4 regions of the Cellvibrio fibrivorans genome follow, and region 1 is predicted to be linked to each of the others. Evidence: predicted binding sites of a transcription regulator. Region 1 holds the regulator's gene; each other region holds the start of a gene.
What was found. The regulator LexA, encoded in region 1, represses DNA repair genes until DNA is damaged. The targets are predictions, from matches to a motif close to ACTGTNTNTANANACAGT.
Positions count from the first base shown of each region.

Region 2: ruvC (crossover junction endodeoxyribonuclease RuvC) is a predicted target of LexA. The motif match lies at 3,312-3,329, and genes of this name have one in related genera.
Region 3: J2X05_RS15590 (YebG family protein) is a predicted target of LexA. The motif match lies at 6,007-6,024, and genes of this name have one in related genera.
Region 4: dinB (DNA polymerase IV) is a predicted target of LexA. The motif match lies at 2,486-2,503, and genes of this name have one in related genera.

Region 1 covers NZ_JAVDVX010000002.1:356,947-364,686, reverse strand. Annotated here, with positions in the region: gene J2X05_RS06405 (sigma-54-dependent transcriptional regulator) at 1-417, opposite strand, end outside; gene fliS (flagellar export chaperone FliS) at 712-1,119, opposite strand; gene J2X05_RS06395 (hypothetical protein) at 1,279-1,557, opposite strand; gene fliS (flagellar export chaperone FliS) at 1,571-1,957, opposite strand; gene J2X05_RS06385 (SDR family oxidoreductase) at 2,073-2,903, shown strand; gene J2X05_RS06380 (DUF2845 domain-containing protein) at 2,963-3,325, shown strand; gene lexA (transcriptional repressor LexA) at 3,412-4,014, shown strand; gene J2X05_RS06370 (cell division inhibitor SulA) at 4,007-4,417, shown strand; gene J2X05_RS06365 (hypothetical protein) at 4,555-4,821, opposite strand; gene fadA (acetyl-CoA C-acyltransferase FadA) at 4,999-6,177, opposite strand; gene fadB (fatty acid oxidation complex subunit alpha FadB) at 6,190-7,740, opposite strand, start outside.
Region 2 covers NZ_JAVDVX010000009.1:28,979-36,718, reverse strand. Annotated here, with positions in the region: gene aspS (aspartate--tRNA ligase) at 1-1,664, shown strand, start outside; gene J2X05_RS19545 (YebC/PmpR family DNA-binding transcriptional regulator) at 1,749-2,492, shown strand; gene J2X05_RS19540 (helix-turn-helix domain-containing protein) at 2,599-3,216, shown strand; gene ruvC (crossover junction endodeoxyribonuclease RuvC) at 3,331-3,855, shown strand; gene ruvA (Holliday junction branch migration protein RuvA) at 3,891-4,505, shown strand; gene ruvB (Holliday junction branch migration DNA helicase RuvB) at 4,560-5,585, shown strand; gene ybgC (tol-pal system-associated acyl-CoA thioesterase) at 5,593-6,015, shown strand; gene tolQ (protein TolQ) at 6,024-6,710, shown strand; gene tolR (protein TolR) at 6,747-7,175, shown strand; gene tolA (cell envelope integrity protein TolA) at 7,183-7,740, shown strand, end outside.
Region 3 covers NZ_JAVDVX010000006.1:47,022-54,761, reverse strand. Annotated here, with positions in the region: gene J2X05_RS15625 (phytanoyl-CoA dioxygenase family protein) at 1-581, shown strand, start outside; gene J2X05_RS15620 (ABC transporter substrate-binding protein) at 752-1,783, shown strand; gene J2X05_RS15615 (SCO family protein) at 1,795-2,415, shown strand; gene J2X05_RS15610 (cupredoxin domain-containing protein) at 2,412-2,831, shown strand; gene J2X05_RS15605 (ABC transporter permease) at 2,868-3,626, shown strand; gene J2X05_RS15600 (ABC transporter ATP-binding protein) at 3,616-4,359, shown strand; gene J2X05_RS15595 (transporter substrate-binding domain-containing protein) at 4,416-5,297, opposite strand; gene J2X05_RS15590 (YebG family protein) at 5,682-5,984, opposite strand; gene murJ (murein biosynthesis integral membrane protein MurJ) at 6,259-7,740, shown strand, end outside.
Region 4 covers NZ_JAVDVX010000007.1:51,466-59,205, reverse strand. Annotated here, with positions in the region: gene J2X05_RS17475 (aspartyl protease family protein) at 1-452, shown strand, start outside; gene J2X05_RS17470 (DUF998 domain-containing protein) at 641-1,240, shown strand; gene dinB (DNA polymerase IV) at 1,331-2,461, opposite strand; gene J2X05_RS17460 (alpha-N-arabinofuranosidase) at 2,685-4,238, shown strand; gene J2X05_RS17455 (P-loop NTPase family protein) at 4,294-4,980, opposite strand; gene cysK (cysteine synthase A) at 5,146-6,057, opposite strand; gene J2X05_RS17445 (hypothetical protein) at 6,257-6,691, shown strand; gene J2X05_RS17440 (hypothetical protein) at 6,706-7,227, shown strand; gene J2X05_RS17435 (choice-of-anchor A family protein) at 7,331-7,740, opposite strand, start outside.

The DNA.
Region 1 (7,740 bases):
GGGCTGACGCTTGCTGGTAGATTGCGCCTCACGATACAACTGGGCGCGGTGCAGCGTATCAACCAACTTATTATAAGTAGGCGGCAGCGAAAGGGTTGCAATGATCATAAAGCGGTAAAGGTCATCTAAGCCGTCATCAGCATTTTGGTTTTCATCGCCAATTAATACGATAGCCAATTCATCATTCCAGGAGCGGATTTCTTTTAGGAGTTGCGCGAGGGATTGATTGCTGTCGCGGTAGTCACCAATCAAAATGGCAACATAATCTTCACCATTGTTTTCTTCGGCGACTGCCGCTTGCCAGGTATCGCTGGCTGCAGTAAGTGTGGTTTCGCTGAGAAAATCCAGCAGAATTTTTAAATCGTGTCTGCGTGACTGATTGTCGTCAATAACAAGAACTTTATTGTTGCGCCACATACCCCAAGACCTTTTTTCATTTCATGCCAAAATCTTGAATACGGGAAAAACTCATTCAAGACGGCGAGACGGCTTATTGGAGTAAGTAATAGACGAGGCAGTAGTCTTAGTCAAATTTATGGCGAAATGTTTTTGGCGTTTTAACAACATTCACTCAAGTAGAATAAATATTCGCCAAAAATATGCCTTTTATTTACTTTTTATCCAACAATATTTCACATCATTCTTCATGAGGATACCGATTAGGAATTACACAAAATATTTTTATGATTGCTCGTTTTATGATTGCGCAATTTATGGCTGGGTGGATGAAACCTGCGGAGCGATTTCATCCCATCCTGATTTAATGGTTTTTAGCAGTTGAATTGCCTCATTCACCTTTTCAGCATCATTTTGCACTGAGGCTTCCAATAACTTCAAATTGATGTATTCATAGAGCTGATCAAGACGCTCGGATAACTCCCCGGCACTCATATCCAGCGAGCTGCGCAAACCACCAACAATACTGATAGCTTTGCCCAACAGCTCTCCTTTGGCTGCCGGATCACCACGCTCGATAGCCCCTTGGGCAGCCGCCAAACGCGCCAATGCACCCTCAAACAACAGTTGAATTAAACGATGCGGTGAAGCATTGCTGACTTCGGATTCAATACCCAATTGACGGTATTGCTTCAGTGCTTCTTGCGGATTGTAGTTAGACACAGACTATCCCCTGCTAGCAGTTATGTTCCTTAAGGCTAGCAGGGCTAAGACGTTTTTGCGAGTTTTGCTATAAGAGAGTTGTTTTAAAAACCTTATGAGCTAGTACTTGTTAACACTTTTTATCACAAACGAACACAATGTTGGGTCGAAGCCCACGCCTCAAGTCGCGTGCAGCAGGGTCACCTCGCGCTGACATTGCGCAATCAGCCCTGCATAAACCCCCTTCAATTCACTCAGGGCACATACCAAAGTAGATCTGTCATCACGATTAGCAGCAATGACTTTATCAATCAACACCACGCAGATGCGATCCAGATGTCGCACTCTATCCCAATCCTCAACTTGTAGCGCTTTGGTTAATTCCTGCTGTAGGTTGCGCATCGCCGTAATACCAGCCTGACCACAATAGTCAGGCGCAGACACCAACTGAATCGCCATAACAAACTCCTCATTACACTTGACTGCCAATCGCATCCCAAGCGGTTTTTATCTCACCCAGCAAACGACCACATTCATCAAGGTACTCAACGTTGTTTTCGTAATTTGCCTGACTCAAGCGACGAATAATGTAGTCATATAGGCCATCGAGGTTGGCAGCTAAAGCTCCACCCTCTTTGTCATTCAGACTTCCTTGCAATCCTCCGACAATGGCTACCGCTTTACCAATCAGCTCGCCCTTGCGTGCAACCTGATTTTGCGCCATAGCACCTTTAGCTTGAGCAATACGTTCAAGTGCACCTTCAAATAACATTTGAATCAATCGGTGCGGTGATGCAGTTTCAATACTGGAATGTACTTTAACACTGGAATAATTTTGCACGGCAGAGTAGGAATTCATAAATCACCACAGAGTGTTTGAATTTTGTTTTGCTATTATCGGAGCTAACAGAACAATTCCCGACCCTTAAGCTAACGGCAAAATACCTAAAACCTTTAACCAGAAACTGACAATAATGCAAAAAACTATTCTTATAACCGGCGCATCAACCGGCATAGGCTTTTACGTTGCACATGAACTAAAGAAAGCCGGCTATCGTGTTATCGCCTCCTGCCGATCGATAGCAGATGTGGCGCGTTTGCAGCAAGAAGGACTGGAGTGCGTGCAACTTGACCTGGCGAATTCAACATCAATCCAGATAGGGTTTGCACAGGCAATGGAACTTACCGGGAACGAGCTTTACGGCTTATTTAACAATGGCGCTTATGGCCAGCCGGGAGCAATAGAAGATTTACCAATTAACGCGCTGCGCCAGCAATTCAATACAAATTTTTTTGGTTGGTGCGAACTGACTAATTTAGCCCTGCCTATTATGCTTAAACAGGGCTATGGACGAATTATTCAAAACTCTTCTGTACTGGGTATTGCAGCCATGCCTTTGCGCGGGGCCTACAACGCCAGCAAGTATGCTATTGAAGGAATTAGCGATACGCTGCGACTTGAGCTTGAGGGCACCGGCATCTACGTCAGCCTGATCGAACCCGGCCCGATTGAAAGCCAATTCAGAAAAAATGCTTTGGCAGCACTGCGAGACCATATCGATATTGAGAAGAGCCGTCATCTCGCAACCTACCGCAACGCAATCGCAAGGCTTGAAAAGACTGAAACAACAACACCTTTTACATTAGGCCCTGACGCTGTATATCAACGCGTCATTCACGCACTGGAGTCCAAGCAGCCGCAGGCACGTTATTACGTCACCGTCCCCACCTATCTGGTGGGTTTTATGAAACGCATTTTACCAGCGTGCTGGCTAGATAAATTATTGCGCAAACTCAGTAGTTAATTCATTTCTCATTCAGTTGTGACGGCTAGAGTTGATGAGACCACATGCAGGAGAAAATCATGAAGAAATACGTTACCGCACTATTGTACACAGCCATTTGCGCAAGCTTTTCCAATATGAGCGTTGCTGAATCCCTGCGCTGCAACACCAAACTTGCGCAAGTGGGAGATACCAAAGCGGAAGTGATTGATAAGTGTGGCGATCCGGTAATGACCGACAATTTCTGCCAACCCGTAGCAGCAACCACCCAACCACAGGGAATACAAAATGGTAACAACAACGTACAAAACAATATCGCTATCGCCACATGCGAGAACATAGACATCTGGACTTACAACCCCGGTAAGGGCAAGTTTATGACGCACTTGTATTTTGCACGGGGCCAATTACAGAGCATACGCTACGGCAACAGGGTGAAATAAGCAGCAGATTGAAAAACTATTGCACAACCTGAATTACTGTATATAATCACAACCACTGTACAAATAAACAGATTCAGGAGTGCGCCATGTCTGACTTAACACCCCGCCAGGAACAGGTACTACAGCTCATCCGCCAATATGCGGAAGAAACAGGTTATCCGCCCACGCGTGCGGAAATCGCCCGGATTCTCGGCTTTAAGTCAGCTAATGCCGCCGAAGAACACATCAAAGCCCTTGCCCGAAAAGGTGCTATCGAAATCATCCCCGGTGCTTCACGTGGGATAAAACTACCTGAACTGCAATCCGGCATCCCTATTATTGGCCGCGTTGCAGCAGGTAACCCGATACTTGCGCAAGAACACATCGAAGACTACTGCAACATTCCACAGAGCTTTTTTTCACCCACCGCAGATTTTTTCCTGCGTGTTCACGGCATGAGCATGAAAGATGCCGGTATTCTTGATGGCGATCTACTGGCTGTTCATAAAACCGATCAAGCGCGCAACGGGCAGATTGTTGTTGCACGTATCGGCGAAGAAGTGACGGTCAAACGGTTCAAACGGATAGGTAATAACGCACAGGTTGAATTGTGGCCAGAAAACCCAGAGTTCGAGGTCATCCTGGTAGATATGCGCGATCAGGAGTTTAGTATTGAAGGCCTTAGTGTAGGAGTGATTCGTCGTGACTAATATCGCCCGTGTAATACCCGCAACCACTACAACTCGCCAACAACCTGCCAGTGGTGTTACCGAACTGGTATTGACTAGTGATTCGCCTGAGCAAGTTGCGCTGCTGTTACCCATGATTGCATTTCTTAGCAACGCTTGCAGCGACCGCTGGATTACCTGGATAGCACCGCACAATATCAGCCGTGAGCTGCTGCAATCCTACGGTGTTAATACACGTTATATTCGTGTGATTCACTGCCAGAATCCGCAAACACTATTGTGGATCACTTGGGAAGCACTCTCTGCAGGCAATAGCCATACGGTGATATCAAGCCCGGGGAAATTGACAGATAAAGAACTTACACAGCTTGAATTGGCTGCTAAAACCGGCGGGTGTCAGGGATTACTGTTGCGAGTTCGTTAAATTTGCTGAGATTATTTAAATAATCAAATTTTTAAGGTAGGACAGATTACTTTGAAGTATTGAAGTAATGCAGGGAGGCAAGACCTCAATAATTGAACAAATAAAAAATTAAACAGACAAAACCATTCACCCATCGGTTAGTGCAACATCAGTTTTTCGGTATCACTTAGCTCTTCTACCAAATCATCCAGCATAGCTTCCGCCTGTTGATCAGCAATATCCCCCGCAGCCTCCATTCCCGCCTCAATCATGGCTTTGGCGACCATGAATTTTTCCTCGCCTAAAAAAGCCAGGGATTCTTCCGAAAAACGAATGGTTACCAAGGGTTCATTGCTCTCATCGTCAGCTCGCGCCAAAGCAACATCACCATTCAGCAATTCAATAATTTCGTAAAAAGACGACATAACTACCTCTGCGGCCTCAGCGCGAAACGGGCGCGCATTCTAGCACCCAATTATCTCAAAACCTATTCAAGAGATTTTTAGCTGCAAAGGCCTTTAATAGCTTCCTAAACCCAACAAAAAAACAAAAGGCCAACACAACGCTGGCCTTTTTCGCCCTAGACACGGTCGTGTTGCAGATTAGTTCAAACGCTCCAACACTGTCGTAATCCCCTGCCCCAGACCTATACACATGGTTGAAACGCCCAGATTCAAATCCCGATCCTGCATCACTGTCAGTAGTGAACCGGTAATGCGCGTACCTGAGCAGCCAAAAGGATGACCAAGGGCGATAGCACCACCGTGCAAATTTACTTTATCGTTCATCACGTCCAGCAATTTTAAATCTTTCAATACCGGCAAGGCCTGGGCTGCAAATGCTTCATTAAGCTCAACAGCGTCTATATCGTCGATGGTTAGATTGGCAGCTTTCAGCGCTTTCTCTGTTGAAGGCACGGGTCCATAACCCATGATGGATGGATCGACACCCGCAAGCCCCAGTGAAACCACTTTAGCGATAGGTTTTAATCCCAAGGATTTTGCACGCTCAGCCGACATCACCAGCATTACCGATGCTCCATCACTTAACTGTGAAGAAGTACCCGCTGTCACTTGACCATTTTTAGGATCAAATACCGGCGGCAATTTGGCCAAGGCCTCAACTGTAGTTTCCGGGCGGATAGTTTCATCCTGATCAACCGAGATTAAAAATCCATCGCTGTTATGCCCGTCGACCGCAATAATTTCGCGAGCGAATTTACCCGTCTCACGCGCTTTGGCTGCGAGCTGATGCGAACGCGCGCCGAACTCGTCCATTTGCTGGCGATTGATGCCATGCAAGAGCGCAAGATATTCAGCAGTCATTCCCATATTGCCTGCCGCTTTAGCGACGGATAAGCCCAGCAAGGGGTTGATGCTGACCGATTCATACATCGGCAAATGCCCCATATGTTCAACACCGCCAATCAAATACACATCACCCTGCCCGGCGCGAATATTCACCGTTGCAGTATGCAAAGCCGACATCGAAGAACCACAGAGGCGGTTAATCGTTTGCGCAGGAATTGTGTGCGGCAAGCCGGCCAATAATAAAATATTACGCGCTACGTTAAATGCCTGCTCTTCGCGCTGCATTACGCAACCCCAAAGTAAGTCATCAATGGTGTTTGGATCAAGTTTTGGATTGCGTGCAAGCAAGCCTTTAATAATTGCAGCAGAAATATCATCTGCACGCATATGGCGGAAGCAACCATTTTTGGAGCGCCCCATGGCGCTGCGGGCGTAATCAACAATAACGGCATCGCGTGGTTGTAAGCTCATTAGAATAACTCCTTAGCCGTAAAATTTTTGGTTGCTAGCCGCTTTGGCTTTGAGACTATCAGGCGCTTGGTAAAGTGCACCCAGAGCGGTAAATTTTGCAGCCATATCACAAAAGGTTTGCGCACCAATAAAATCAATCCAGCGGAAAACGCCACCACGGAAAGGTGGGAAACCTGTGCCATAAACCAACGCCATATCGGCTTCAGCGGCCGTCTCCACTATGCCCTCGTCAAGGCAGCGGGTTAGTTCGGTAGCCATGGGAATCATCATGCGTGCGATGATATCCTCGTCGCTTATTTCAATTGCACCCTGGATAGTAGGCTTGAGAATATCAGCCACTTCAGCGGCCGCCACTTTCGCAGGTTTACCTTTTTTATCCAGCTCGTAATTATAAAAACCTTTTTCATTTTTCTGACCGAGACGGCCCGCTGCAAAAAGCGCATCAGTGCAGGAAGTAAAATCGCGCTGCATACGATCAGGAAAACCATTAGCCATAACTTTTTCGGCGTGCACTGCGGTATCAATACCAACCACATCGAGCAAATAGGCCGGCCCCATCGGCCAACCCCAGGTTTCCATCAGTTTATCGATGCGCTGGAAATCCACTCCATCGCGCAGCAACATCGCAAAACCTGCCAAATACGGAAACAGTACGCGATTTACTAAAAAGCCGGGGCAATCTTTTACCACGATTGGTTTTTTACCCATGGCATTAGCATAGGCTACGGTGCGGGCGACAGCGTTGTCCGATGTCTTTTCGCCACGAATCACTTCTACTAACGGCATCATATGTACCGGGTTAAAAAAGTGCATGCCGCAGAAATTTTCCGGGCGCGCCAAACCTTCGGCAAGATAAGTGATAGAGATGGTAGATGTATTTGATGCGAGCACAGTATCGCTGCTGACTTTTGTTTCAACTTCAGCCAGTACGGCTTTTTTTACTTTAGGGTTTTCAACAACGGCTTCGACCACAATATCAACGTGCTCAAAACCATCGTACGTCAACGCCGGTTCAATGCGGTTCAACACATTACCCATTTCAGTCGCGGTTAATTTTTTGCGTTCGACTCGTTTACTCAATAATTTATTCGCTTCTGCAAGACCAAGATCAATCCCCTGCTGGGCAATGTCTTTCATTTTAATCGGCACACCTTTTAGTGCCGATTGATAAGCGATGCCACCACCCATAATCCCAGCCCCCAGAACAGCTGCGCGCGCGATTTTTTTATCGGCCTTTTTCTCCCAACCTTTGGCTTTTTTACCAAGAATTTGCTCATTGATAAAAATGCCCACCAGCGATTGTGCGACGGGGGTTTGTGCCATTTTTGCAAAATTCTCAGCCTCGGCCTGCATTGCTTCATCGCGACCTTTGTCAGCGGCTTTTTGCATCGCTTTAATAGCAGAAACCGGAGCTGGATAATTGCGCCCTGATTGCCCTCCCACAAACGCTTTTGAAGTTTCAAAAGCCATCATGGATTCAATAAAATTTAATTTAAGCGGCGATTTTTTTTGCGCGCGACGCGCCTGATAATCAAACTTGCCACTGATACACTGCTGCAAACA
Region 2 (7,740 bases), on a different contig from region 1:
TGTTCGATCCAGATGCAAAAGAGAATTTTGCCTTAGCTGATAAAGTGCGTGGCGAATACGTGCTGCAGCTGACCGGAAAAGTGCGCGCCCGTGCGCCATCAACCGTTAACCCGAATATGTCGACGGGCGAGATCGAAGTTTACGGCACCGCTTTGACCATTTTGAACGAAGCGGAAACTATGCCTTTCCCCTTGGATTCCTATTCCAACGTGGGTGAAGAGACCCGTTTGAAGTATCGCTTCCTCGATTTGCGCCGCACCGAAATGCAGAAAAACCTGCGTTTCCGCAGCAAAGTGACCAGCGTGATCCGCAACTATCTGGACCGCAATGGCTTCCTCGATGTTGAGACTCCAATCCTGACTCGCGCTACTCCGGAGGGCGCGCGCGATTATCTGGTTCCATCGCGTACCCACGACGGTAAATTCTTTGCATTGCCACAGTCTCCGCAATTGTTTAAGCAATTGCTGATGGTGGCTGGTTACGACCGTTACTACCAAATCGCCAAGTGCTTCCGCGACGAAGACTTGCGTGCTGATCGTCAGCCGGAATTTACCCAGATCGACATCGAAACTTCATTCATGTCGCAAGACCAGATCATGCAAATTACCGAAGGTATGTTCCGCGAATTGTTCAAAGATTTGCTCGGTGTTGAGTTTGCTGAAATCAATCACATGCCGTTCTCGGAAGCAATTGCCAAATACGGTTCAGACAAGCCGGACATGCGTATCCCCCTGGAATTGGTTGATATCAAAGACCTGGTAACCGAAGTGGATTTCAAAGTATTCGCTGGCCCGGCTAATGATCCAAAATCTCGCGTTACCGCATTGAAAGTGCCCGGTGGTAATGAGAAGTTGACCCGTAAACAAATCGACGACTACACCAAGTTTGTTGGTATTTACGGTGCGAAAGGTTTGGCGTACATCAAGGTCAACGATAAGTCTGATCTGGAAGAAGGCCTGCAATCACCGATCGTGAAAAACTTGCCAGTGCCAGTACGCGCGGCCATTTTGGATCGCGTTGGTGCAGAAAACGGCGACCTGATTTTCTTCGGCGCAGACAAACACAAAGTCGTAACCGAAGCCTTGGGTGCACTGCGTTGCAAACTGGGCGCAGACCTTGATCTATACACCACGCAATGGGCACCGCTCTGGGTAGTAGATTTCCCGATGTTTGAAGAAGACGACAAGGGCGGCTGGACGTCAATCCACCACCCATTCACTTCACCAAGCTGTACACCGGACGAACTGGTTGCCAGCCCGGGTGATGCATTGTCCCGCGCATACGATCTGGTACTTAACGGTACTGAATTGGGCGGTGGTTCGGTGCGTATCCATTCTTCGACCATGCAGCAAGCCGTATTTAAAATCCTCGGAATTTCACCGGAAGAGCAACGCGAAAAATTCGGCTTTCTGCTCGACGCACTTGCCTACGGCGCTCCGCCACACGGCGGTTTGGCGTTTGGTTTGGATCGTTTGATTATGCTGATGGTGGGCGCAAGCTCAATCCGCGACGTGATCGCTTTCCCGAAAACCCAAAGCGCTGCCTGTGTGATGACTGATGCACCGGGCACTGTAGATGAATTGCAATTGCGCGACCTGCATATTCGTTTGCGCAAGAAAGAAAAAGCTGTTGTTGCAGAAGATACCCCTGAATATGGCATGTAATTTTTGTTGTTCTGGAAAGGGTGGGCAATTGCCCGCCCTTTTTTATTACCCCCACGTTAATAATCTGCAAGTTGGAGCTGTGCAATGGCCGGACATTCCAAATGGGCAAACATGAAACACCGCAAGGCGCGTCAGGACGCCAAGCGCACAAAAATCTTCACCAAAATTATTCGTGAGCTAACTGTTGCCGCTAAAGGTGGCCCCAATCCTGCCGACAATCCACGATTGCGCGCTGCAGTTGAAAAAGCCTACCTTAACAACCTCAAAAAAGACGTAGTCGAACGCGCTATCGCCCGCGGTGCTGGCACCAATGAATCCGATGCCTACGAAGAGCTCACCTACGAAGGTTACGGCGTAAACGGTGTCGCCTTTATCGTTGAATGTATGACCGACAACCGCAATCGCACTGCGGGCGATGTACGCCATGCATTTGATAAGAAGGGCGGTAACCTCGGTACCAGCGGCTCAGTTTCTTATTTGTTTGCACGTAAAGGCCAAATCAGTTTTGAGCCAGGTATTAATGAAGATGCATTAATGGAAGCGGCGCTTGAAGCCGGTGCCGACGATGTTGTTATCAATGACGATGGCTCTGCTGATGTAATGACAGCTTTCGAGGATTTCTTCCGCGTAAAAGATGCACTCGCCAGCGCTGGATTGAATCCCGTCTCGGCCGAAATCACCCAGATCCCCTCGCTCACGGTTAATCTTGATAAGGACGCTGCTGAAAAAATCCTTGCCTTGATCGACGCGCTCGAAGATTTGGATGATGTGCAAAACGTTTACACTAACGCAGATATCTCAGAAGAAATTATGGAGCAGTTGGGTTAATTAAGATCTCACTATGGGTAAACGCCGCTGTGTCGTATTGCTGTCGTATACAAAACGCCAGATATAGCGAAATCTGACGGCTTTTAATCTTAGCGAGGTGGGTGCCATGGATATGAAAATCAATAAAGAAATATTGCGCCGCGAGCGCGAGCTGCGTGCCTGGACGCAAAGCCATTTGGCGGAGGTTGCGGATTTAAGTATGCGCACTGTGCAGCGGATTGAACGCACGGGGGATGCATCAATGGAATCGGCTGGTGCACTGGCGGCGGCATTGAATATTGATCTTGCGGTATTAATGGCGGCACCGATTGCGAGCGAGGAAACAACTCCTGCCAAGTCGCGCCCTTATAAATTATGGGGCGCGATTGGTGTAATTGGCGCAGTATTGGTTGCTGCAGGTTGGTGGTCGAGCGCTGCGGCTGAGCAGGTGATGGTGAGCTTATCCATTGAAGCATCTGGCCGTGTCTATTCAGACATGATGTTGTTGAATGAGATAGGCAAGGAAAGCGAAATGAAATTGGATGAACAGTTTCGGATGTTGTTCACTACCAATCGCCAAGGCGAACATTTGCTGGTCAATGCGAAAATTTATAATTTTGTTGGTGGTGAGTATCAGTTGATTTCATCGCCGGGAATGTTAGTTGAGGATCAGAAGTCGGCTTCGATGCATGTCACTTTTCCAGATGGGCAGAGGGTAAATTTACGATTGGTGGCAGATTTTTGATAGCCGGTCTAAGACCGGCTTCTAGCGTGTCCGCTTTTCCACAGTAAATCCCACTTGCGTCACCCCAATTCACGTGCAACACTGCCGCCAATACAACTGTATATAGATACAACTATGGCGCTTATTCTCGGCATCGATCCAGGCTCTCGCAAAACCGGCTTTGGCATTATCAATGTCATTGGCAGTAAGCAGGAGTACATCACCAGCGGTGTTATTCGTATGAAGGATGCGGACGAGTTGCCTGCACGCCTCAAAGTCATTTTTGATTCCCTGACCCAAATCATTGAACAGTATTGCCCACAAGAAATGGCGATCGAACAAGTATTTATGGCCAAAAATGCGTCCTCCGCGTTGAAACTGGGGCAGGCGCGGGGAGCGGCGATTGTGGCGGCGACAGCGCAGAATGTGCCGGTATCGGAATATGAAGCGCGCAAGGTGAAACAATCCGTTGTTGGTAACGGTGCTGCAGATAAACTGCAGGTGCAGCATATGGTGAAAACCCTGCTGCGTTTGCCGGCTGCACCGCAAGAGGATGCGGCCGATGCATTGGCAGTTGCACTGTGCCACGCCAATACGCGTGATCATTTAATTCGTATGGCGGCAGGCTCCAGTAGTTTTCGGCGCGGCCGCATTGTTTAAGATAGATTCGACTGGAACGAGCGAAGAGATTCATTATGATTGGACGTTTGCGTGGCATTTTGCTGGAAAAGCAGCCGCCTTATTTGCTGTTAGATGTTCAGGGCGTGGGTTATGAGTTGCAAGCACCCATGACCACTTTTTATCGTCTGCCGTCACTTGGCCATGAAGTGGTGTTGCATACGCATTTGTCGATTACAGAAAACTTGCATCAACTATTTGGTTTTTCAGAGCAGCGCGACCGCTCGTTATTTCGCACTTTAATTAAGGTAAATGGCGTAGGCCCCAAGTTGGCGATTGCGATTTTGTCGGGCATGGAAGCGGATGATATCGCCCGTTGTGTGCGCGATGACAACATAACTGCCTTGACCAAAGTCCCCGGTATCGGCAAAAAAACCGCTGAACGTTTAGTAATTGAATTGCGCGACCGTTTGAAAAATTGGGATATGCCGCAGAGTGATTTACTGGCGCACAGCGAAATCCAAAGTATCGCTAGCGACAATGATGTCTTTGCAGAGGCAGAGAGCGCCTTGATTGCGCTGGGCTACAAACCGGTAGATGCCGCGAAAATGATTTCGCTTGCCGCTAAACAAAAGCCCGATGCCAAGAGCGAAGAGTTAATCCGTATGGCGTTGCGCTCTATCGCTGGATAATCAACGTGCGACATAGGTATTGTCGCTGGATAATTTTCAACCTGGTTAATAACGATGATTGAAACAGATCGCCTGATTGCCCCTGTTGCCAAAGAGCGCGAAGACCATCTTGATCGCACGGTGCGCCCCAAATCGCTCGCCGATTATGTTGGACAACCCGCCGTGTGTGAACAGATGGAAATTTTTATCGGCGCGGCAAAAAAACGCGGTGAGGCGCTGGATCACACGCTGGTATTTGGGCCGCCCGGATTGGGAAAGACCACACTTGCCAATATTATTGCCAACGAAATGAATGTTTCGCTCAAAAGCACGTCGGGCCCGGTATTGGAAAAGGCCGGAGACTTGGCGGCGCTGCTCACCAATCTCGAGCCGGGTGATGTGTTGTTTATCGATGAGATTCACCGCTTGAGCCCGGTAGTGGAAGAAATTCTGTATCCGGCGATGGAAGATTTCCAATTGGATATCATGATCGGCGAAGGCCCTGCAGCGCGTTCGATTAAATTGGATTTACCGCAATTTACGTTAGTCGGAGCAACGACACGCGCGGGCTTGCTGACATCACCTTTGCGCGATCGTTTTGGTATTGTTCAGCGTCTGGAGTTTTATAATGTCGCCGATCTCACCCATATAGTCGCGCGTTCATCGGCGCTCTTGGGGGTGAAGATGGATATAGAGGGCGCAGCTGAAGTCGCCAAGCGCTCGCGCGGCACACCGCGTATCGCCAACCGTTTATTGCGCCGTGTGCGCGATTACGCCGAGATGAAAGGCGATGGTACTGTGAGCGCACAAATGGCTGATAGCGCACTCAATATGCTCAATGTAGACGAACGCGGCTTTGATCATATGGATCGCCGTTTGTTAACTGCAATGATGAATAATTTTGATGGTGGTCCTGTCGGTGTGGAAAGTTTGGCGGCAGCCATTAGCGAGGATCGTGGAACTATTGAGGATGTCATAGAGCCATACCTCATACAGCAAGGCTTTATGGCACGCACGCCGCGCGGTCGAATTTTAACCAATAATGCCTATTTGTATTTCGGTATGCCGATCCCAAAACGGTTACAGGATTCTGCGGATTAAATCAGTTATGCATGTATTTAGTATCCCGTTAAGGGTTTACATCGAAGACACGGATGCTGGTGGCATCGTCTATTACGTCAATTATCTGAAGTACATGGAGCGCAGCCGTACAGAATTTTTGCGCAGTTTGGGCTATCATAAGCCCGCAATTTTGGATGGAGGCATGTTGCTGGTTGTACATTCAGCACAAATTAACTACCGCCGCTCCGCCCGTCTTGATGACCAATTGCAAGTAACTGCACAAATTGAAAAGTTGGCGCGCACCAATGTTGAATTTAAGCAGCAGGTGCTGCGCGGTAGTGAGCTATTGTGCGAAGGGCTAATCCGTATCGCCTGCGTTGATGCCACTTCCATGAAGCCCAGTGCAATTCCCACTGATATGCATCGTCAACTTGATCAATTTTTCCACAGTCAAACCGAAAAGAGTTAATTAATACTATGCCAGAAACCAAGCAAAGCCTGTCGATACTGCACCTCATTCTGGAGGCCAGTTTTTTAGTACAAATGGTCATGCTGATTTTATTTTTGGCATCGGTCATTTCCTGGGTGATGATTTTCCAGCGTGAAATTTATCAGCGAAAGGCCTCAGCGGCGTTCAGCTTCTTTGAAAAACAATTCTGGTCGGGGATTGACCTCAACCAACTCTATCGCCAAGGCAATGGCCGCAATGAAGTCGTTGAGGGAATCGAAAATATTTTTCGCGCGGGCTTCAAAGAATTTACCCGTCTGCGTCAACAAGCTGGTGCCGATTCAGATGCAGTAATGGAAGGTTCCATGCGTGCGATGCGTGTTGCGTTAGCGCGTGAAGAAGAAAAGCTGGAAGAAAATTTACCTTTTCTTGCCAGCGTTGCCTCGGTAAGTCCTTATGTCGGCTTGTTTGGTACTGTGTGGGGCATCATGGTGTCGTTCCTGAATATCGCCAACGCAGGTCAGCCAAGCCTTGCGACTGTTGCTCCAGGTATTGCTGAAGCGCTTATTGCAACCGCAATGGGTTTATTTGCCGCTATTCCAGCGGTACTTGCCTACAACAAGTTTTCGGCGCGCGCTGAAAATCTGTTAAGTAACTATCGTACGTTTGCGGAAGAGTTTTCTGCAATTTTGCATCGTCAGGTTCACAGCAAATAACGCTGTTTTACGTTTATTGAGAAACAGGTTAAAAACATGTCTGGATTTGGACCACCGATCAAAAAGAAACTCAAAGCGGAAATCAATGTGGTACCGCTGATTGATGTCATGTTGGTGTTGTTAATCGTGTTTATGATTGCAGCACCCATGATGACCCAAGGTATCAAAGTAGAATTGCCGCAAGCTGCATCCGAGCCGGTTGAAAGTAAAGAGGATGAACCTATTACTGTTTCAGTAAAAGCTGATGGTGGTTTTTATATCGATTTAGCCGGTGACCCTGAAAAACCGCGCCCGTTGGCAGAGATTAAATCTATTGTCAGTAAAGTTCTGGCAGAAAAGCCCAATACTCTGGTGTTTGTCCAAGGTGACAAAAAAGTCGAGTATGGCGTTATCGTTAATTTAATGGGCGAATTAAAACTGGCAGGAGCTCCCTCTGTTGGCTTGATTACGGAGCCGCCGCGCTAGGTTTTTTATGAAGTTGGAAAAATCGTTTTCACTGCCAACATTATTGAGTGTTTTTTTACACGGTACATTGTTGGTTCTGTTTTTAGGTAATTGGGATTTCCTTAAATCGAAGGAAGAACCTTATAAGCCGCATTATGTGACAGCTACTCTGGTTGACCTTAAACCTAAGGCCAAAGCAGCGCCCCAGCAAACCAAAGAGCAAATATTGGATTCAAAAGCCTACGAAGATTTAAAAAACAACAAAAAACAAGATGAGCAGCGCCGCAAAGAAGCAGAGGCATTAGTGCAAAGCCAAAAAGAGCAGCAAGCTAAAGCTGCGGAGGCTGAAAAACAGAAGCAGCAAAAAATTAAGGATGAACAGGCAAAAGCAGCTAAAGCCAAGGCAGTACAAACAGAAGCGGAAAAAAAGAAAAAAGCTGAGGAAGAAGCCAAACGCAAAGCAGAGGCCTTGAAAAAGACCAAGCGTGAGCAAGAAGCCGAGGAAGAACAGCGCCGTATTCAGGCTGCTCGCCAGGAAGAGGAAAAGCATATAGCTGATTCTAATGACGATGCCAACGTTAAAAGT
Region 3 (7,740 bases), on a different contig from region 1:
TTGGTGAATCTGCGGCAGCGCGCGCGGCCATTTGGGATTTTCTACACATGCGTGCAGATGATCCCGCCAGTTGGTATCAATCTTCTACGCAAATGAAAAAAATCATGGTGCAGTTATTTACCCATCCTGCACTTGAGGTTGCGCGTAATTCGGATTATATCCGCCGTATTTTCCAGCAATTGTGGCAGCGCGATGATTTGGTAATGACAACTGACCGCGTAGGTTTTAATCCGCCGGAAACGACACAGTGGCAATTTCCCGGGCCGGGCATTCATTGGGATGTGGAATTGATCGCGCCAGTTCCATTTGGTACCCAGGCGTTAATTTATTTAACGGATGTGGCTGAGGACCAGGGCGCTTTTTGTTGTGTGCCGGGCTTCCATAAACAAATCGATAATTGGTTAGCGGTACAGCCGCAGGGCATTGATCTGCAGCAGCAGGATTGGTCGCAATGGCCGGTCAAACCTATCGCTGCGAATGCAGGCGATTTGATTATCTGGCACCAGGCGTTACCGCACGGTAGTAGCCCTAACCGCGCAAATTTTCCGCGTATGGTGCAGTATCTCAATATGTATCGTTAGTGAGTGGAGGGCGGTGGGCGCCGGGTTATGTAGATAGATTCAATCTATGACCTTTGTCTGGACGCGCTGGCGCCTATAGCAGATACTTTCCGCCTGCATCCCAATCAGTATTGGGCAGCGCAATGGATTCGATTCACGCGGACGCTAATTAACAAAACCCAGGCTGTAACATGAACCCGATCGATCCTTTATCTACTTATTCTCTCCAGCGTAGGCAGTTACTACTTGGCATGGCTGCTGCGAGCTTACCCTTGGGTGTTGCCTCCTGTTCCCGTACTGAGGAGAGCAATTTACTGGTGGTTGGCGGTTTGCCTGTTACTTGCAACCTGACCCTGCCAGTTGCTTGCGTTGCCAAAGCGGCGGCGGGGGCATCGGGTGTGGGGTTCCAATACAGTAAATACAGTGGTTGGCCAGAGATCAAGGAATCGTTGATGACCGGGCGTATTCAGGCTGCCTATATGCTGGCGCCGCTGGTGATGGATCTCACTACCAAAAAAATTCCGCTTAAAATTGTCTCGCTCGGGCATAGATCCGGCGCGGTGATTATGGTCCGCACGGACTCTGACTATAAAAGTTTCAGCCAACTGAAAGGCAAGCGCATCGCAATCCCCAGCCGTTTCGCGGTGGATTTTTTGTTCCTGCGCAAAATGCTCGCACAAGAGGGCATGACCCACACCGATATTGAAATTGTTGAAATGCCTCCGCCCGATATGCCCGCCGCACTCTACGCCAATGCAGTGGATGCCTATTGCACGGGTGAACCCTTCGGTGCCGCAGCGCAAAAAGCCGGTTATGCACGCCCGTTACGCATGACGCGTGATGAGTGGCGCAATTATATTTGCTGCGTACTGACCGTGCGCGAAGAACTGATTCAGACGCAACCGGAAGTTGTGCAAGATCTGGTTAACCATGTGATGGCCGCAGGTGCCTGGTTGGATCAGGGTATGGTGAATCGTGAGAAAGCAGTTCAAATTGCTGCTGGTCGCCAATTCTTCAATCAAGATCCCAACATTATTCGTTTTGTGATGGAAAACCCTGAAGACCGGGTGACCTATGGCGATATGCGCATGATCAAAGAGGAGTTCAATGAGTTGATGGAGCTGTCTATCGCTGCGGGTACACTGACTAAACCGGTTGCGTTTGAAAACTATGTGGACGAAACCTTCGTCAACAACGCCAAACCTGTTGCTATTACTGTTTAGTGTCGGGATTGATGATGATTCGATTGATTCTGGTGTTTGCGTTTTGCATAAGCCTTATCAGCAATGTTGCGGCAGAAAATGTTGCAACAGAAAATAAGGAATTAAAATCCGGTGTGTTTGACCCTCCGCGTATGGCTCCGGATTTTTCCCTCGCCAGCTCCCTCGATACGCAATTCACATTGAGCGAGCAGCGCGGCAAAATTGTGGTGTTGGGTTTTGGTTTTAGCCATTGCCCTAATGTCTGCCCCATGACACTCGCGAACCTTGCGCAAACCTATAAAAATCTCGGCGCCATGGTCGATCAGGTACAAGTGGTTTATATGACCGTTGATCCCGAGCGCGACACTCCGGCGCGCCTGCGCGAATATCTGGCGAATTTTAATCCGCGTTTTATTGGTGTGACAGGCTCTGCGGATGAGTTGGCGTCCTTGCGTCAGTCCTACGGCATAATCGCAAAAAAAGAAGTGCACAAAAATGGCGGCACCTATGAGGTGCATCATTCCTCTTATATTTATTTAATTGATCGCGATGGTTTGTTGCGCGCGCTGGTGCCGTTTGGAAAAAGTGCCGCCGACATAACCCACGACATCAACATATTGCTGCAAGAAAAAACGCAACAGGCTGCCCTATGAGAGTAGGTGTTGCCCGTTCGTTATTGATTGTATTTGGCGTTGCTATTATCGCGGCTTTGTTGCTCGCGTTTTTTCCCCTGCGAATTGATTCCCGTGAAGAAGTCTTCGAAATTCCCAAGGGTACCTGGGAGCAGCGTATGTCAGGTAATTCCGTGAGCATTTTGCCTGACCAAATTTATTTGGCGCTGGGAGTGCGCGATCTGTTGGTGTTGCGCAATCTGGATGATGTGCCGCAAATGTTTGGGCCCACGCTGATTATGCCGGGGCAAAGTTTTAAGTTGCCATTTGAATTGGCCTCTGAATATGATTTTGCGTGCACTGCCCATGCGAGTGGGCAAATGCGCGTGGTGGTTGATCCGGAGCCGACACCCGGTTGGTATCGTTTGCAATGGCGGGTTAAAAATTTGTTCCGTTAGTTGTTGTAAAAATTGAAATAATAAAAGGTAGTTTCTGTGATAAAACTCAAAAAAATATTACCACCGCTTGCGTTGATCACCACGCTAATTGCGGTCTGGTGGATTGTGGTTATCAAAACTGGCAGTGTGATTTTTCCTACGCCCTTGCAGGTGGTAACTGGTGCGCTGGAATTAATTGAAGACGGCACTTTATGGGAGCACATCAGCTCGTCATTAATGCGTGTTGGTGCTGGCTTCTTACTGGCGGTATTAACGGCAATTCCTTTAGGGTTGTGGATGGGACGTGTAGATGGTGCTTACGCAACTTTAAACCCGGTGTTTCAAATTATGCGCCCCATTTCGCCAATCGCATGGATTCCGCTGGCGATTCTCTGGTTTGGTGTGGGCAACGCATCGCCGATATTTTTGATTTTTATCGCCGCCGTATTTCCGCTCATCGTGCAGACAGCTGCCGGTGTACATACCATCGAACCGCGCTATTTAAATGCGGCGGAAAATTTTGGAGTATCGCGCTATAAGCTCTATCGCCAAGTCGTTATTCCAGCGGTATTGCCAGATTTAATTGTGGGCATGCGCATCTCGCTCGGTGTGGCATGGTTAGTGGTGGTTGCAGCGGAAATGATTGCACTGCGCTCCGGCCTCGGCTACATGATTATGGATTCGCGTAATGCGGGTAATCGCTACGATTTGGTGATTGCGGGCATGATTATTATTGGCGTCATCGGACTTTTATTGGACGGCTTGATGCGACTAATGGAAGGGCATAAATCAGTAAGGTGGCGCTATGACCGATAAGATTGTTATTAAAAATATCAAAAAAAGTTTTTCATCCGGCAGTGAATCAAAAGCCGTAATTGATGGTATTAACCTCACGATTGGCGATGGTGAATTTGTGGCAATTGTCGGCCCATCCGGGTGCGGCAAATCCACGCTGATGAAAATGATTGCCGGTTTTTTGCAGCCGGATGAGGGCAGTATTGCGGTTGATGGTGTAGAGCGAAAAGGCCCGAATGCGAATGGTATTTTAATTTCCCAGCACGGCTCAGTGTTCCCTTGGTTAACTGTGCAACAAAATTTAATGTTTGGTTTAAATGATGAACACATCGATAAGGCGGCGGTTGCCGATCACTATGCTGATTTGGTGGGTTTGAAAGGATTTGAGCAACATTACCCGCGTGAATTATCGGGCGGTATGTTGAAGCGCGCAGAAATCGCGCGGGCGCTCGCCGTCAAACCGGAAATTCTTTATATGGATGAGCCTTTCTCGGCGCTTGATGCGTTGATGAGTTTGCGCATCCGCACCGAGTTGTTGCGTATTTTGGAGGAGGAGCGCCACACAGTTATTTTGATTACCCACGACGTGGAAGAGGCAGTGCATCTAGCGAACCGGGTGGTGGTGCTATCCAATCGCCCGGCCACTATCCAGACTATTTTTGATGTGCCCTTTGCGCACCCGCGCAAATTATCAGACCCCGCTTTGCAGCAATTGCGTGATGATATTTTGCGCGAACTCGGGATTGACTGTTAATAAAAAGCCGGCATTTGCCGGATTTGTTTTTTCGGGTGCTCTATTTCAATGTTGCATCACTCGGTGAAGGAGTAGGGATCAAACCAGAGTGATGCATCATCCACTGGCGTTTTTTTCGGCAGCCCCGGATTATCCAGTTTAATGAGTGTGCGTTTTTTCAGATTGGCTTTGGCCATCACATCTTTTACGGTGGGGTCATTGAGAAAGTATTCATTAAAGCTGCCGTCTTCCATGGCAATGCGTAACCCTCGTTCAATATCTGCCGCCAGTTTGGTGTTGGATTTATTCACAAAAAAATAAAAAGGATTGGTGTAAGCGATGAGCAAGTTTTGCTCAACATCCAGCGCCAGTTTCGGGTAGCGCTGCATTTCCGACCAGGGTTCATGTGCGCCGCGCGGGAAGGCATCAAAGCGGTCGCCATCGAGCATGTAAAACAGCCCTTCATACTTCAATACTTTGACAACATTGAGGTTATTGGCTGTTAACACATTGGTGTCTGCCCAAAAGCGGCCTTGACCAAGTGATACTCGTTTCAAATCCTCCACAGTTTGAATGGCATCAAATTTATGTTGGGTACCTTTTTTAATCATCAGCACGCGGTAGCCTAACAGGCCGCGATAGATACAAATGCGGATAGGTTGCAGACGCTCTTCCAGGTCATTGGTGGTGGCATACCAGACAACATCTAACTGGTTGTCCATCAGCATGCTTACCATGCGTTCTTCGCTGTTGCTCGCTATGGTTTGTTCTATTTCATATTTTTCCGGCAGTTTACTGAGCGCTAGCGTCAAAAGCCCTCTCGCATAGTTTTCTATGCTGTTGCTGCCTTCAACTACGCGCAATGGTTTTGCAGCGATTTCCAGTGACAGGCAGAATAAGAAAATGATCAGCCAGAAAGCTGAACGCAGAGTGCGAGCTGTTGTGTAAATTCGGAACATTGGTAATCACTCGACTAGTATACAATTTCTTTACTCTAGTTGAATTTAGCGCAATTGCATGGTGCTTTTAATATCAAAGGACGATAAAAAACCACCGCACCCGTTGAGGTTCCATAGGGAAAAGGTGCGGTGGTGAAAGCAGCTTATCGCCTGCATCAGCCGTGGCTGACAGCTGGGCAGGGATAAGTGATTGGAAGCAGATGTGCAGCCCAATCATCAAACAACTGCTGGGGAGTAGTTATCCAATCATTCGGGAGGCACACCTAAACACGTACAAACCACTGAAGTGGTGATTCAGTTGTTTGTCTGCCAAGGGCTGTGTGGGCAACCATTGGCTGCACCGGTGAGTGTGGGCGCACCGGTACCTACAGCAACTGCCGCTACCTAGTCATCCTTATCCGTGGCTGTGGCAGTTTTACTGTTCAGGGTTACAGGCTTCTCGTAAGTGAAAGGCTGTAATAATTCATCCGGCTTGCCTTTACAGGCTTTGGCTAGCAGCTCTCGCCGCTGGGCCAGCAAAATACCTATGGCTTCGCTGTACTTCTCATCGATACCGGGAATATTTTCTTCAATCAATTGAGTGATGTTGGCGGCAAGTTCCAGGTATTTATCGTGCTCTTCTGCGACTTTTTTATCTTCAAACATACTGCCATCCCGATCACATAGCCAAACGGCGATTACTGCCATTGTGTAAATCCTCAAAGTTGTTACTGTTTTTATGTACAGTATTCTGCGGTGCGATTAATGTCAACTTTCTTTTTGCGTTTTCTGATGGGAGCCGCTGCTAGGTGGCTATCTCCCGAGCTTGAGACATTGGATAATGCCCGCTCTTTTGCCCGCGCAGGATTTGCCCGTGTCTGATTCCGAGTTGCCCAGTCCATCCCCTGAAAACCCCGCTCCTGAAAAAGGTGCCAAGCCCAAAAGCAAAAGCCTGCTGCGCTCCAGCTTGCTCACCGGCTCTATGACGATGGTCTCGCGGGTGCTGGGTTTGATCCGCGATATCGTTTTGGTAGGGGTGCTAGGTGCAGGTGGAGCGATGGATGCGTTTGTCATAGCCCAAAAAATCCCCAATTTTTTCCGCCGCTTGTTTGCCGAGGGAGCCTTCTCGCAGGCGTTTATTCCAGTGCTGTCGGAATGTCGCGAAAAAGGAACCCATGCGGCAGTGAAGGAGTTGGTCGATAAAGTGGCCGGTTGCCTTGGGTCAATCCTGTTGTTAGTCACGGTGATTGGTGTGGTCGGCGCGGTCGGTTTTGCCTATATCTTTGGTTATGGCTACGCCGATGAGCCGGAGAAATTTTCCCTGTTGACGGATCTTATTCGCATCACCTTTCCCTATTTAATGCTGATTTCGTTGACCGGGCTTGCCGGTGCAATCTTGAATAGTTACGACCGTTTTGCCATTCCCGCAGTTACGCCGATTTTCCTGAATATATTTATGATTGCGGCGGCGCTGCTGGTGGCGGACTTTTTCCCTAATCCCGCTTATGCATTGGCGTGGAGTATAGTCGCGGCGGGTATTTTTTCGCTGTTGTTCCAGCTGCCGTTTTTGCGCCAGATCCATCTGTTACCATCGCCCCGGATCGATTGGTCGCACCCCGGTGTAAAGCGTATTTTGGTGCTGATGGCGCCTGCACTTTTTGGTGTGTCTGTAAGCCAGTTGAATCTGCTGTTGGATTCGATGATTGCCACCATGTTGAGTGACGGCGCCGCAAGCTGGTTGTTCTTGTCAGATCGCTTAGTGGAGTTGCCGCTAGGGGTCTTCGGTGTGGCGATTGCCACGGTGATTATGCCGGGCCTATCACGCCTCAGCGCCACGCAGTCGGGCGAAAAATTCAGTCATATGCTCGACTGGGCGATTCGTTTTGTGGTGCTGATCGCACTACCTGCAACGCTCGCGCTGATTATTCTGGCCGAGCCAATTCTCTTCACGCTTTTCTATCATGGCGAGATGGAGTCAAGCGATATCCTGATGTCGTCATACAGCCTAAAGGCCTACGCGCTTGGTCTGTTTGCTTTTATGCTCATTAAGGTTTTAGTGCCAGGTTATTTCGCGCGGCAGGATATGAAATCGCCAGTGCGTATCGGCATTATCGCTATCATCGCCAATATTGTGATGAAGCCAATTGTGGTCATTCCGCTGGTGATGCTTTGGGGCTTAGGGCATGTCGGGCTCGCGTTTACCACGGCGATGGCAGCTTATGTAAATGCGTATTTGCTCTATCGGGGCTTGCGCAAAAGTGAGGTTTACAACCCTGCGAGTAACTGGCCGAAATTGTGGTTGCGCTACGGTGCGGCGAATTTGGCGATGGTTGCGGTATTGCTCGCTTTTCTCTTTTTTTGGAACCTCTGGTCTGACTGGGGTGTTCTGGAGCGAGTCCTGCGCCTGACAGTGGTCTGTGTGGTGGGGTTTGCGGTTTATCTGGCGGCGCTTTTCGCGGTTGGC
Region 4 (7,740 bases), on a different contig from region 1:
AAACCCAGGCGCGCGCTGAAGGTATATTGACAAAACTGGATGAAGGCTCAACTGCGCAAGACGATGGGCCCGCCGAAATTACAGTACCATTGATTCGTTTCGGCGGCCAATTTTTAGTGCCAATAACAGTAGAGGGTGAGCAAGTAAAATTATTGCTGGATACGGGTGCATCTATCAGCGGCCTGACTGCCAGTTTTATCAATCGCCATTACTCATTTGTAAAATCTCCCAAACCCATCCAACTCAACACCGCAAGCGGCACGGTTGAAAGTTATTTATTTGTAGTCGATACCCTCACCATCGAAAGCATTACCTTCAACAAACACATGCTCGCCCGCCTACCGATGGATAATGGCGATCAATTCGATGGCCTGCTGGGCATTGATATTCTCGGCCGGTTTGATTTTGTGATTGATCAGAATAAAGCGGTATTGCGGTTGAAGAAGCGGTAGTGATTACACTGTGCATAGATCAGTTTTTGGAGCGGTAAAATGTCTGACACCAATAGTTCAACAATGGCGACAATAAGGCTTTTGCTGATTGAGGGTGAAGAAAGCGACGAATCGAAATTGAGTATTGACGATATAATTGAGATGGAATTTCCTCTGAGAGAGAATTAATAAATTGGAAAAAATATGTTATGGAATTATTAGTTTTAGCTGGAATTGTTGCACCACTGTGGATGCTAGTGGGCGTAATTATAGTCGCGCGTTTATATCCCGGTTATAACCATCGCCAACAAGTGATGAGTGAGTTGGGCGCACGCAACCGCGCCACTACCAAAATTCACCCATGGATCAATAATTTTCCTATTGGGTTTTGGTTTGTATTGTTTGGTGCGATGCTACTGAATATTGAATCCACTAATAACCTTTTATTTTTAACCGGTATTTTGATGATGGTGCAGGGCGTTTCACATTGGGTAACGGGCTTGTTTCCTTGTGATGAAGATTTGGGTGTTCCCAAACCATCAAAGGGGCAGGTAATACATAACCTTGCGGGTTTGGTGGTGTATTTTTCTTTGCTGGCCACCTGCTTGCTGTGGACGATTAAAATACACAATTTGCCTGCGTGGTTTTCGCTGTATTCCGCAGTTAGTGCGGTAATATCAGTTGTTGCTCTGGTGTTAATGTTGCGTGCGATCAAAACCAATATCAACTTGGGTTTATATCAACGCATTAATTATGGTGTGTTGGCGGTTTGGGTAGTGGTTTTGAGTTTGATGTTGATGAAGAATTAATTTGGATTGCTTTTTTTTATTGTTAATGATTATGAGAGGATAACGGATTGAGCGAGGAATTCACTGGCTGCAGACTCGCCTAAATCTTCACTAAACAATGTTTTGTTTTCTTAATTCATCGCTCAATCCATAAAATGGCTTTTCTGTAAGATACTGATTGGTGTTGTTAAATAGTTCCAGCTGAAAAAACGCATTACTCTCCCGCAAATCAATAAACCTCACGCCTACACCGATCAACCGCACTGGTAAATTTTTCCGCTCATAAGCTTCTGCACACAAACTTTGCAATTCCATTAAAGACACCGCACTGGCACTACGCTCGATGGTTGTGATACTGAAATCTGAAAATTTAAGTTTTACAAAGAGTTTTACCACTTTGTAGTCATCATCGACACGGCGCAAGCGTATCGCCAGTTGTTGGCTTAGTGGTGGTAATTCGTGCAGGCAGTTTTCCAATCTGGGAAGATCCTGTGAGAAGGTATTTTCCACACTGAGAGATTTTCGGCGTCTGTCTACCGTTAATTCGCGCTCATCAATTCCACGGCTCAGTTTATAGAGGCGTGAACCCATTTGGCCGTAGCGCTGCGATAACTCAAAGATTGAAAATTTGTGCAGGTCGCCGCAAGTAAAGATATTGGATTCCGCCAGTTTTGCAGCCATGGCTTTGCCGACGCCATAAATTTTTTTGACGGGTAGTTGCGCAACAAATGCCGGAACTTTCTCCGGTGGGATAACAAATTGCCCGTTGGGTTTATTCCAGTCGCTGGCGACCTTGGCGAGAAATTTATTGGGGGCGATACCGGCGGAGACTGTGATACCGATTTCATCTTTAATACGTTGGCGAATTTCTTGTGCGATTAGGGTGGCGCTACCGCGGTGAGTTTTAGTATCGCTCACATCCAAAAATGCTTCATCGAGCGAGAGTGGCTCAACTAACTCGGTGTATTCGTAAAAAATATCGCGCATTTTTGCCGAAGCTTCGCGATAGGCATCCATGCGCGTGGGCAGGATTAATAAATCCGGGCACAGGCGTTTTGCGGTCCTAGAGGGCATGGCCGAATGTACGCCATAGCGGCGCGCTTCATAGTTGCAGGTAGAGATTACGCCGCGCCGATCACTGCTGCCGCCCACTGCAATCGGGCGATGGACAAGGCTGGGATCATCGCGCATTTCGACCGCTGCGAAGAAACAATCTGCATCACAATGAATAATTTTGCGCATGGGGAATAATGTTTTTGTAAAGATGCTGTATTTAAACACAGTATTTGGTGAGTGGCAGCTGGTTGAAGCAAAGATCACGGATTCCGCTGACATGGCTTGGCAGTAAGAGGAGGTGTCTATGGGTAAAATTAGGTTAACTTGTATGACAATATGATCTGACAAGGGCTATTCTTTCTGTTGTACAGCGTAATTACTACACCATAACAACAAATAGGAGACATCCATGCGAGCTATCAAGCCGCTCATCGCCGCACTTGGCCTGAGCCTCAGTTTTACCGCCTTGGCTGACACTCAGGTCAGTGTCGATACCACCAAGCCCGGTCCGGTCATCAACAAAAACATCTATGGCCAATTTGCCGAGCACTTGGGGCGCGGAATATACGAAGGTATTTGGGTTGGCCCCAAATCCAAAATCCCCAATACCAAAGGCTGGCGCAACGACGTAGTGGGTGCGCTGAAAGATTTGCAGGTACCGCTGGTGCGTTGGCCGGGCGGTTGTTTTGCCGATGAATATCACTGGCGCGAGGGTATTGGCCCGCGCGATAAGCGCCCTGCACGAGTGAACACCAACTGGGGGGGGGTGATAGAAGATAACGCCGTAGGTACCCATGAGTTCTTTGATCTGGTGGAAATGCTCGGCGCTGAAGCTTACGTCAACGGTAATCTTGGAACTGGTACTCCGCAGGAAATGGCAGAGTGGCTGGAGTACATGACCTCGGATAGCAAATCGACCCTGGCTGAACTGCGCCGCAAAAATGGCCGCGATAAACCTTTTCGTGTGCATTATTTTGCGATCGGTAATGAGGCATGGGGCTGCGGCGGCAATATGACCCCCGAGTTCTACACTCATCTCTACAAGCAATACGCCAGCTTCCTCAAAACGCCGAAAGACAACACACCGATTTTGATTGCCAGCGGCGGCCACACTGACGACACCAGTTGGGCAGATCATCTCACTGCCAATGTAAAACCGAATTGGGCGTTGCGAATGGATGCAGTGAGTTTCCACTATTACACACTGCCGAAAGGCGATTGGACAGTAAAAGGCGCCGCACTTAAATTCCCTGAGGCCGAGTGGATGTCCACCATGGTCAACACACTGAAAATGGATCAGTTTATTGTCAACAATAAAAAAGTGATGGATAAAAATGATCCTGAGAAAAAAGTCGGTTTCTATGTGGATGAGTGGGGCACGTGGTACGACGTAACTGGTGATGATGATCCAGGTTTCCTCTATCAACAAAACAGTTTGCGCGATGCGATTGTCGCTGGCTTGAATTTCAATATTTTCCACAAACACGCTGACCGTGTGCACATGAGTATCATCGCGCAGATGGTGAACGTATTGCAGGCAATGATTTTGACGGACAAGGAAAAAATGGTTCTGACTCCGACTTATCATGTATTCAAAATGTACATTCCATTCCAGGGGGCTACATCTTTGCCGCTGGAGCTGAAAAATGTACCGCAATACACGCTGGGCAGTGCTTCAATCCCTGCAGTGAGTGCAACAGCAGCGCGTGCGAAAGATGGCAAAGTGTATATCGCTTTGGTTAACGCCAACCCCAACAAGGCGGAAACCGTTGATATTAATTTGGCGGGTATAACAGTGAATGGTGTGAGCGGCCAGGTGTTAACTGCAGCAGCAATGGATGCACACAATACCTTCGCAGCGCCAGAGACGATTAAGCCAGCAGCTTACTCAGCGAAAGCCAAAAATGGAAAACTGGCGTTGGAGATTCCAGCTAAAGCAGTGGTAGTTGTTGCAGTAGAATAAGTTTTACCGAGACAAAAAAATGGGCGCAATGTGCGCCCATTTTTTTTGGTATTTTTTACTGGGACAATTTATCAAACTGCGCATAATTATTTTTTAGCCACACTCGCACACGCGAGCGTTCGATAATGTTCATTACATCCGTATTGTTCGCTGCCGCCCAAAAGCTGGTGTTGGCAAAATCAATACGCGCCGCGAGTTGCGGTTGTAGTTTTGCCAGTGTTATAAAAATCGCATTGCGGTCTTTTGCTTTTTGGTAAGTAGTTGATTGCTCAAAGTGTTCAAAACACTCTCCGCGGCCTAAGTTATTGACTACCACAATCTTGATAAAATCCTGCGGGTAACGATTGAGCAGCCCATTTAATAAATTCACGGAATCTGCACCGTCATCCATCACATGCCATAAAAAGACTTGGCTGCCCAACTCCTGCAGCAGTGCGAGCGCATCGCTCTCGTCAATCCACTTGCCCAAGCGGGTGGAGGTTTGTGCTGCTAAATCAACAATCAAATCGCTGCCGGGATTTTCCTGCGCGAGAATAATCAGCTGATCGAGGCTATCGTAATCGTCAACAATTAAGGGCGATGCAAACTCGCTGTAAAAGCGTGAAAAAGTCCCGTGAGATTGATCGGAGTCCAAGCCGATAAAAGGTTTTTCTGCGTCGATCAAATACTGCGCCAATAACCGCGCGGTCATAGATTTGCCAACCCCGCCTTTTTCGCCACCGATAAAATGCACATTACTCATTGCTGTTTCCTTGTTGGGAGCTGTAGAGGGATCTTGTGGTGGGACTGTAACACATGCGATGTGACATTTTTTATGCGCCCTAAAAGAGGGCTGGTTTTTGTGGGCTGATAAAAAATAGGGCGCAATGTGTTGCGCCCTCTTGATACTGCTTTTTTGATTTATTACTTAAAACAAATCCTCAATCGATAAATAACGCTCACCGGTATCGTAACTGAAAATAATTACGCGGCTGCCGGGTTTCATCTCGGCTTGTTTCTGCGCGACTGCAGCGAGGGTTGCGCCGGAGGATATGCCGATAAAAATCCCTTCTTTCAACGCGCATTGGCGAGCCATTTCAAACGCGTCGGTTTCGCTCACGAGGATGGTGCCGTCGAGGGCTTCTTTATTTAATACTTGCGGGATAAAACCGGCACCGATTCCCTGGATGCGGTGCAAGCCTTTCTGGCCGCCGCTGATGACGGGGGATTTTTCCGGCTCTACGGCAAAGGTTTTTAAGTGCGGGAATTTTTCTTTCAACACTTCACTACAACCGGTGATATGACCGCCAGTGCCTACGCCGGTGATCATGTAATCAATTCCTTCCGGGAAATCGTTAAGAATTTCCTGCGCAGTGGTGTTGCGGTGAACTTCCACATTTGCAGGGTTGTTGAATTGCTGCGGCATCCAGCTGTTGTCATTTTCGGCCAGTATTTCATTGGCTTTGGCGATGCAGCCGCCCATGCCTAGCTCTTTCGGGGTAAGCACCAATTCAGCGCCCAGGGCCTTAATGTTTTTGCGGCGCTCGACCGACATGGATTCCGGCATGGTGAGAATGAGGCGATAGCCTTTTACCGCGCAAACGAGTGCGAGGCCGATGCCGGTGTTACCGGAAGTGGGTTCAACAATAAGGGTATCTTTGTTGATCAAGCCTTTGGCTTCCGCATCTTCAACCATCGCCAACGCGATGCGGTCTTTGATACTGCTGCCTGGATTGAAGCGCTCGACTTTCATCCAGACTTCGATATCGCTGCGGAATAAATGGTTGATGCGGACGTGTGGCGTGTTGCCAATGGTTTGGAGAATATTATCGAATTTCATAGGTATTCCTTTTTAAGTTAGGCTTGGTTTAGACAAGCTATTTGTCGGGTCGATGTTCTTTCATTAATAGGGTCGAACAATTGAGCGGTTTGGTCAGTAGACAAATATGGCTCAGCTCTGGCGCGTATGTTAGCATTCTGCGGTTGGCGTAAAGGTGCCAACGTCAATCAAATAACATAATTGCACGGAGCTTTAAAAAATGTCGATACGCATTTTATTTACTTTTCTCTTCGTTAGTTTTCTTTCTGGATGTGCTGTTAACAAGATGGATGCGCAGATTTTTCCCGATCAGGATCTCAGCAAGATAAACTCCTTCTATGTCGTTAAGTTGGATGGTGATGATCGTGGTGTGAATGAGCTCATCACTAAAAAATTGTCGGCGATTGGCAAACAAGCCACTACCGGTAATGCCGCTAGTGCCCCTGCTCAGGTTGATGCGTTGGTGACTTATACTGACAAGTGGATGTGGGATATCACCATGTACATGATTGAACTTACCGTTGTTATGCAAGATCCTAAAGATAAGTTCCCCATCGCCAAAGGCTATTCCATGCATACTTCGCTGACTCGATTGTCACCGGAAAAAATGGTGGATGAAGTCATCACTAATATATACAAAAAACAAACTAACTAAGGCGAGGGCAAATAATGTACCGTCTCATCGCATTACTCTGTGCTTCGCTATTATTTACCGGCTGCGCCTCACCAACCAACCCTGTTGCTATGGTACCTGTAGATTACGTACCCGGGAAAATTCAACCCTATTCGGTTAGCGTAAATGTAGCTGGTGGGCAAGACACATCCGCGCTTGGTAAATCCAGTGTGGCTGATGCTGACCTGAAAACAGCAATAGAAGAAACCATCCTGAAAACCAAAGCTTTTAAGCAACTGGTTAAGGTGGGTGGTGCAGATTACGAATTATCCGCCTCTATTTTGACCGTCAACCAACCAACAATGGGTTTCAGTTTTACCGTTAAAACAGACTTGGCCTGGAAGTTGAGAAAAGTGGCTGACGATAACATCGTTTGGCGCAAAGTCATCAACTCTCAACATACCACAGGTGCTGGCGAAGCATTTGCTGGTGTAGAGCGTTTGCGTTTGGCTACTGAAGGTGCAATCAGAAGTAATATCGAGCTTGCACTTAAGGATATTGCTACGCTGGAACTGTGATTTAAAACGGCTTTTGCAGTCAAACAAAAATGCCCAAGCAAGTTGCTTGGGCATTTTTGTTTGTGTGTGGTATGAAACCTAAAGTCTTGGTGATACTAACTGTTTAGCCTTTTTGGCTCTTACTGCGGATGACTACCAATGCCAGCAATCCGCAGAACAACAGCAGTAGAGCAGAGGGTTCAGATACATTACTAACAGGTGTCTTCGGAGGTTCAGGCAGATCCGGCGGTACAAAAAAACCATCCCATAAATTTGCTTGTGCTCCCCAGCCCCCGGTCCAGGATTTTGCAATCACCTGGCCACTCAAATCGCCTTGTAAAAAAGTAAAATCGGCATTGGGGGCGAGGATATTGCCTTTGATACCGCCTTCAAAAGTGATTTTTTCTGCTTCAAAAAAGTTGTACAGGATATTACTGGCCGCCATATTCAATGGATCAAAACCTTCGCGTTTGCCGTAGTTGAGCGAGTCAAATTTAATATTTTTGCCGCTGACATTGATGACCAGCGTATCGT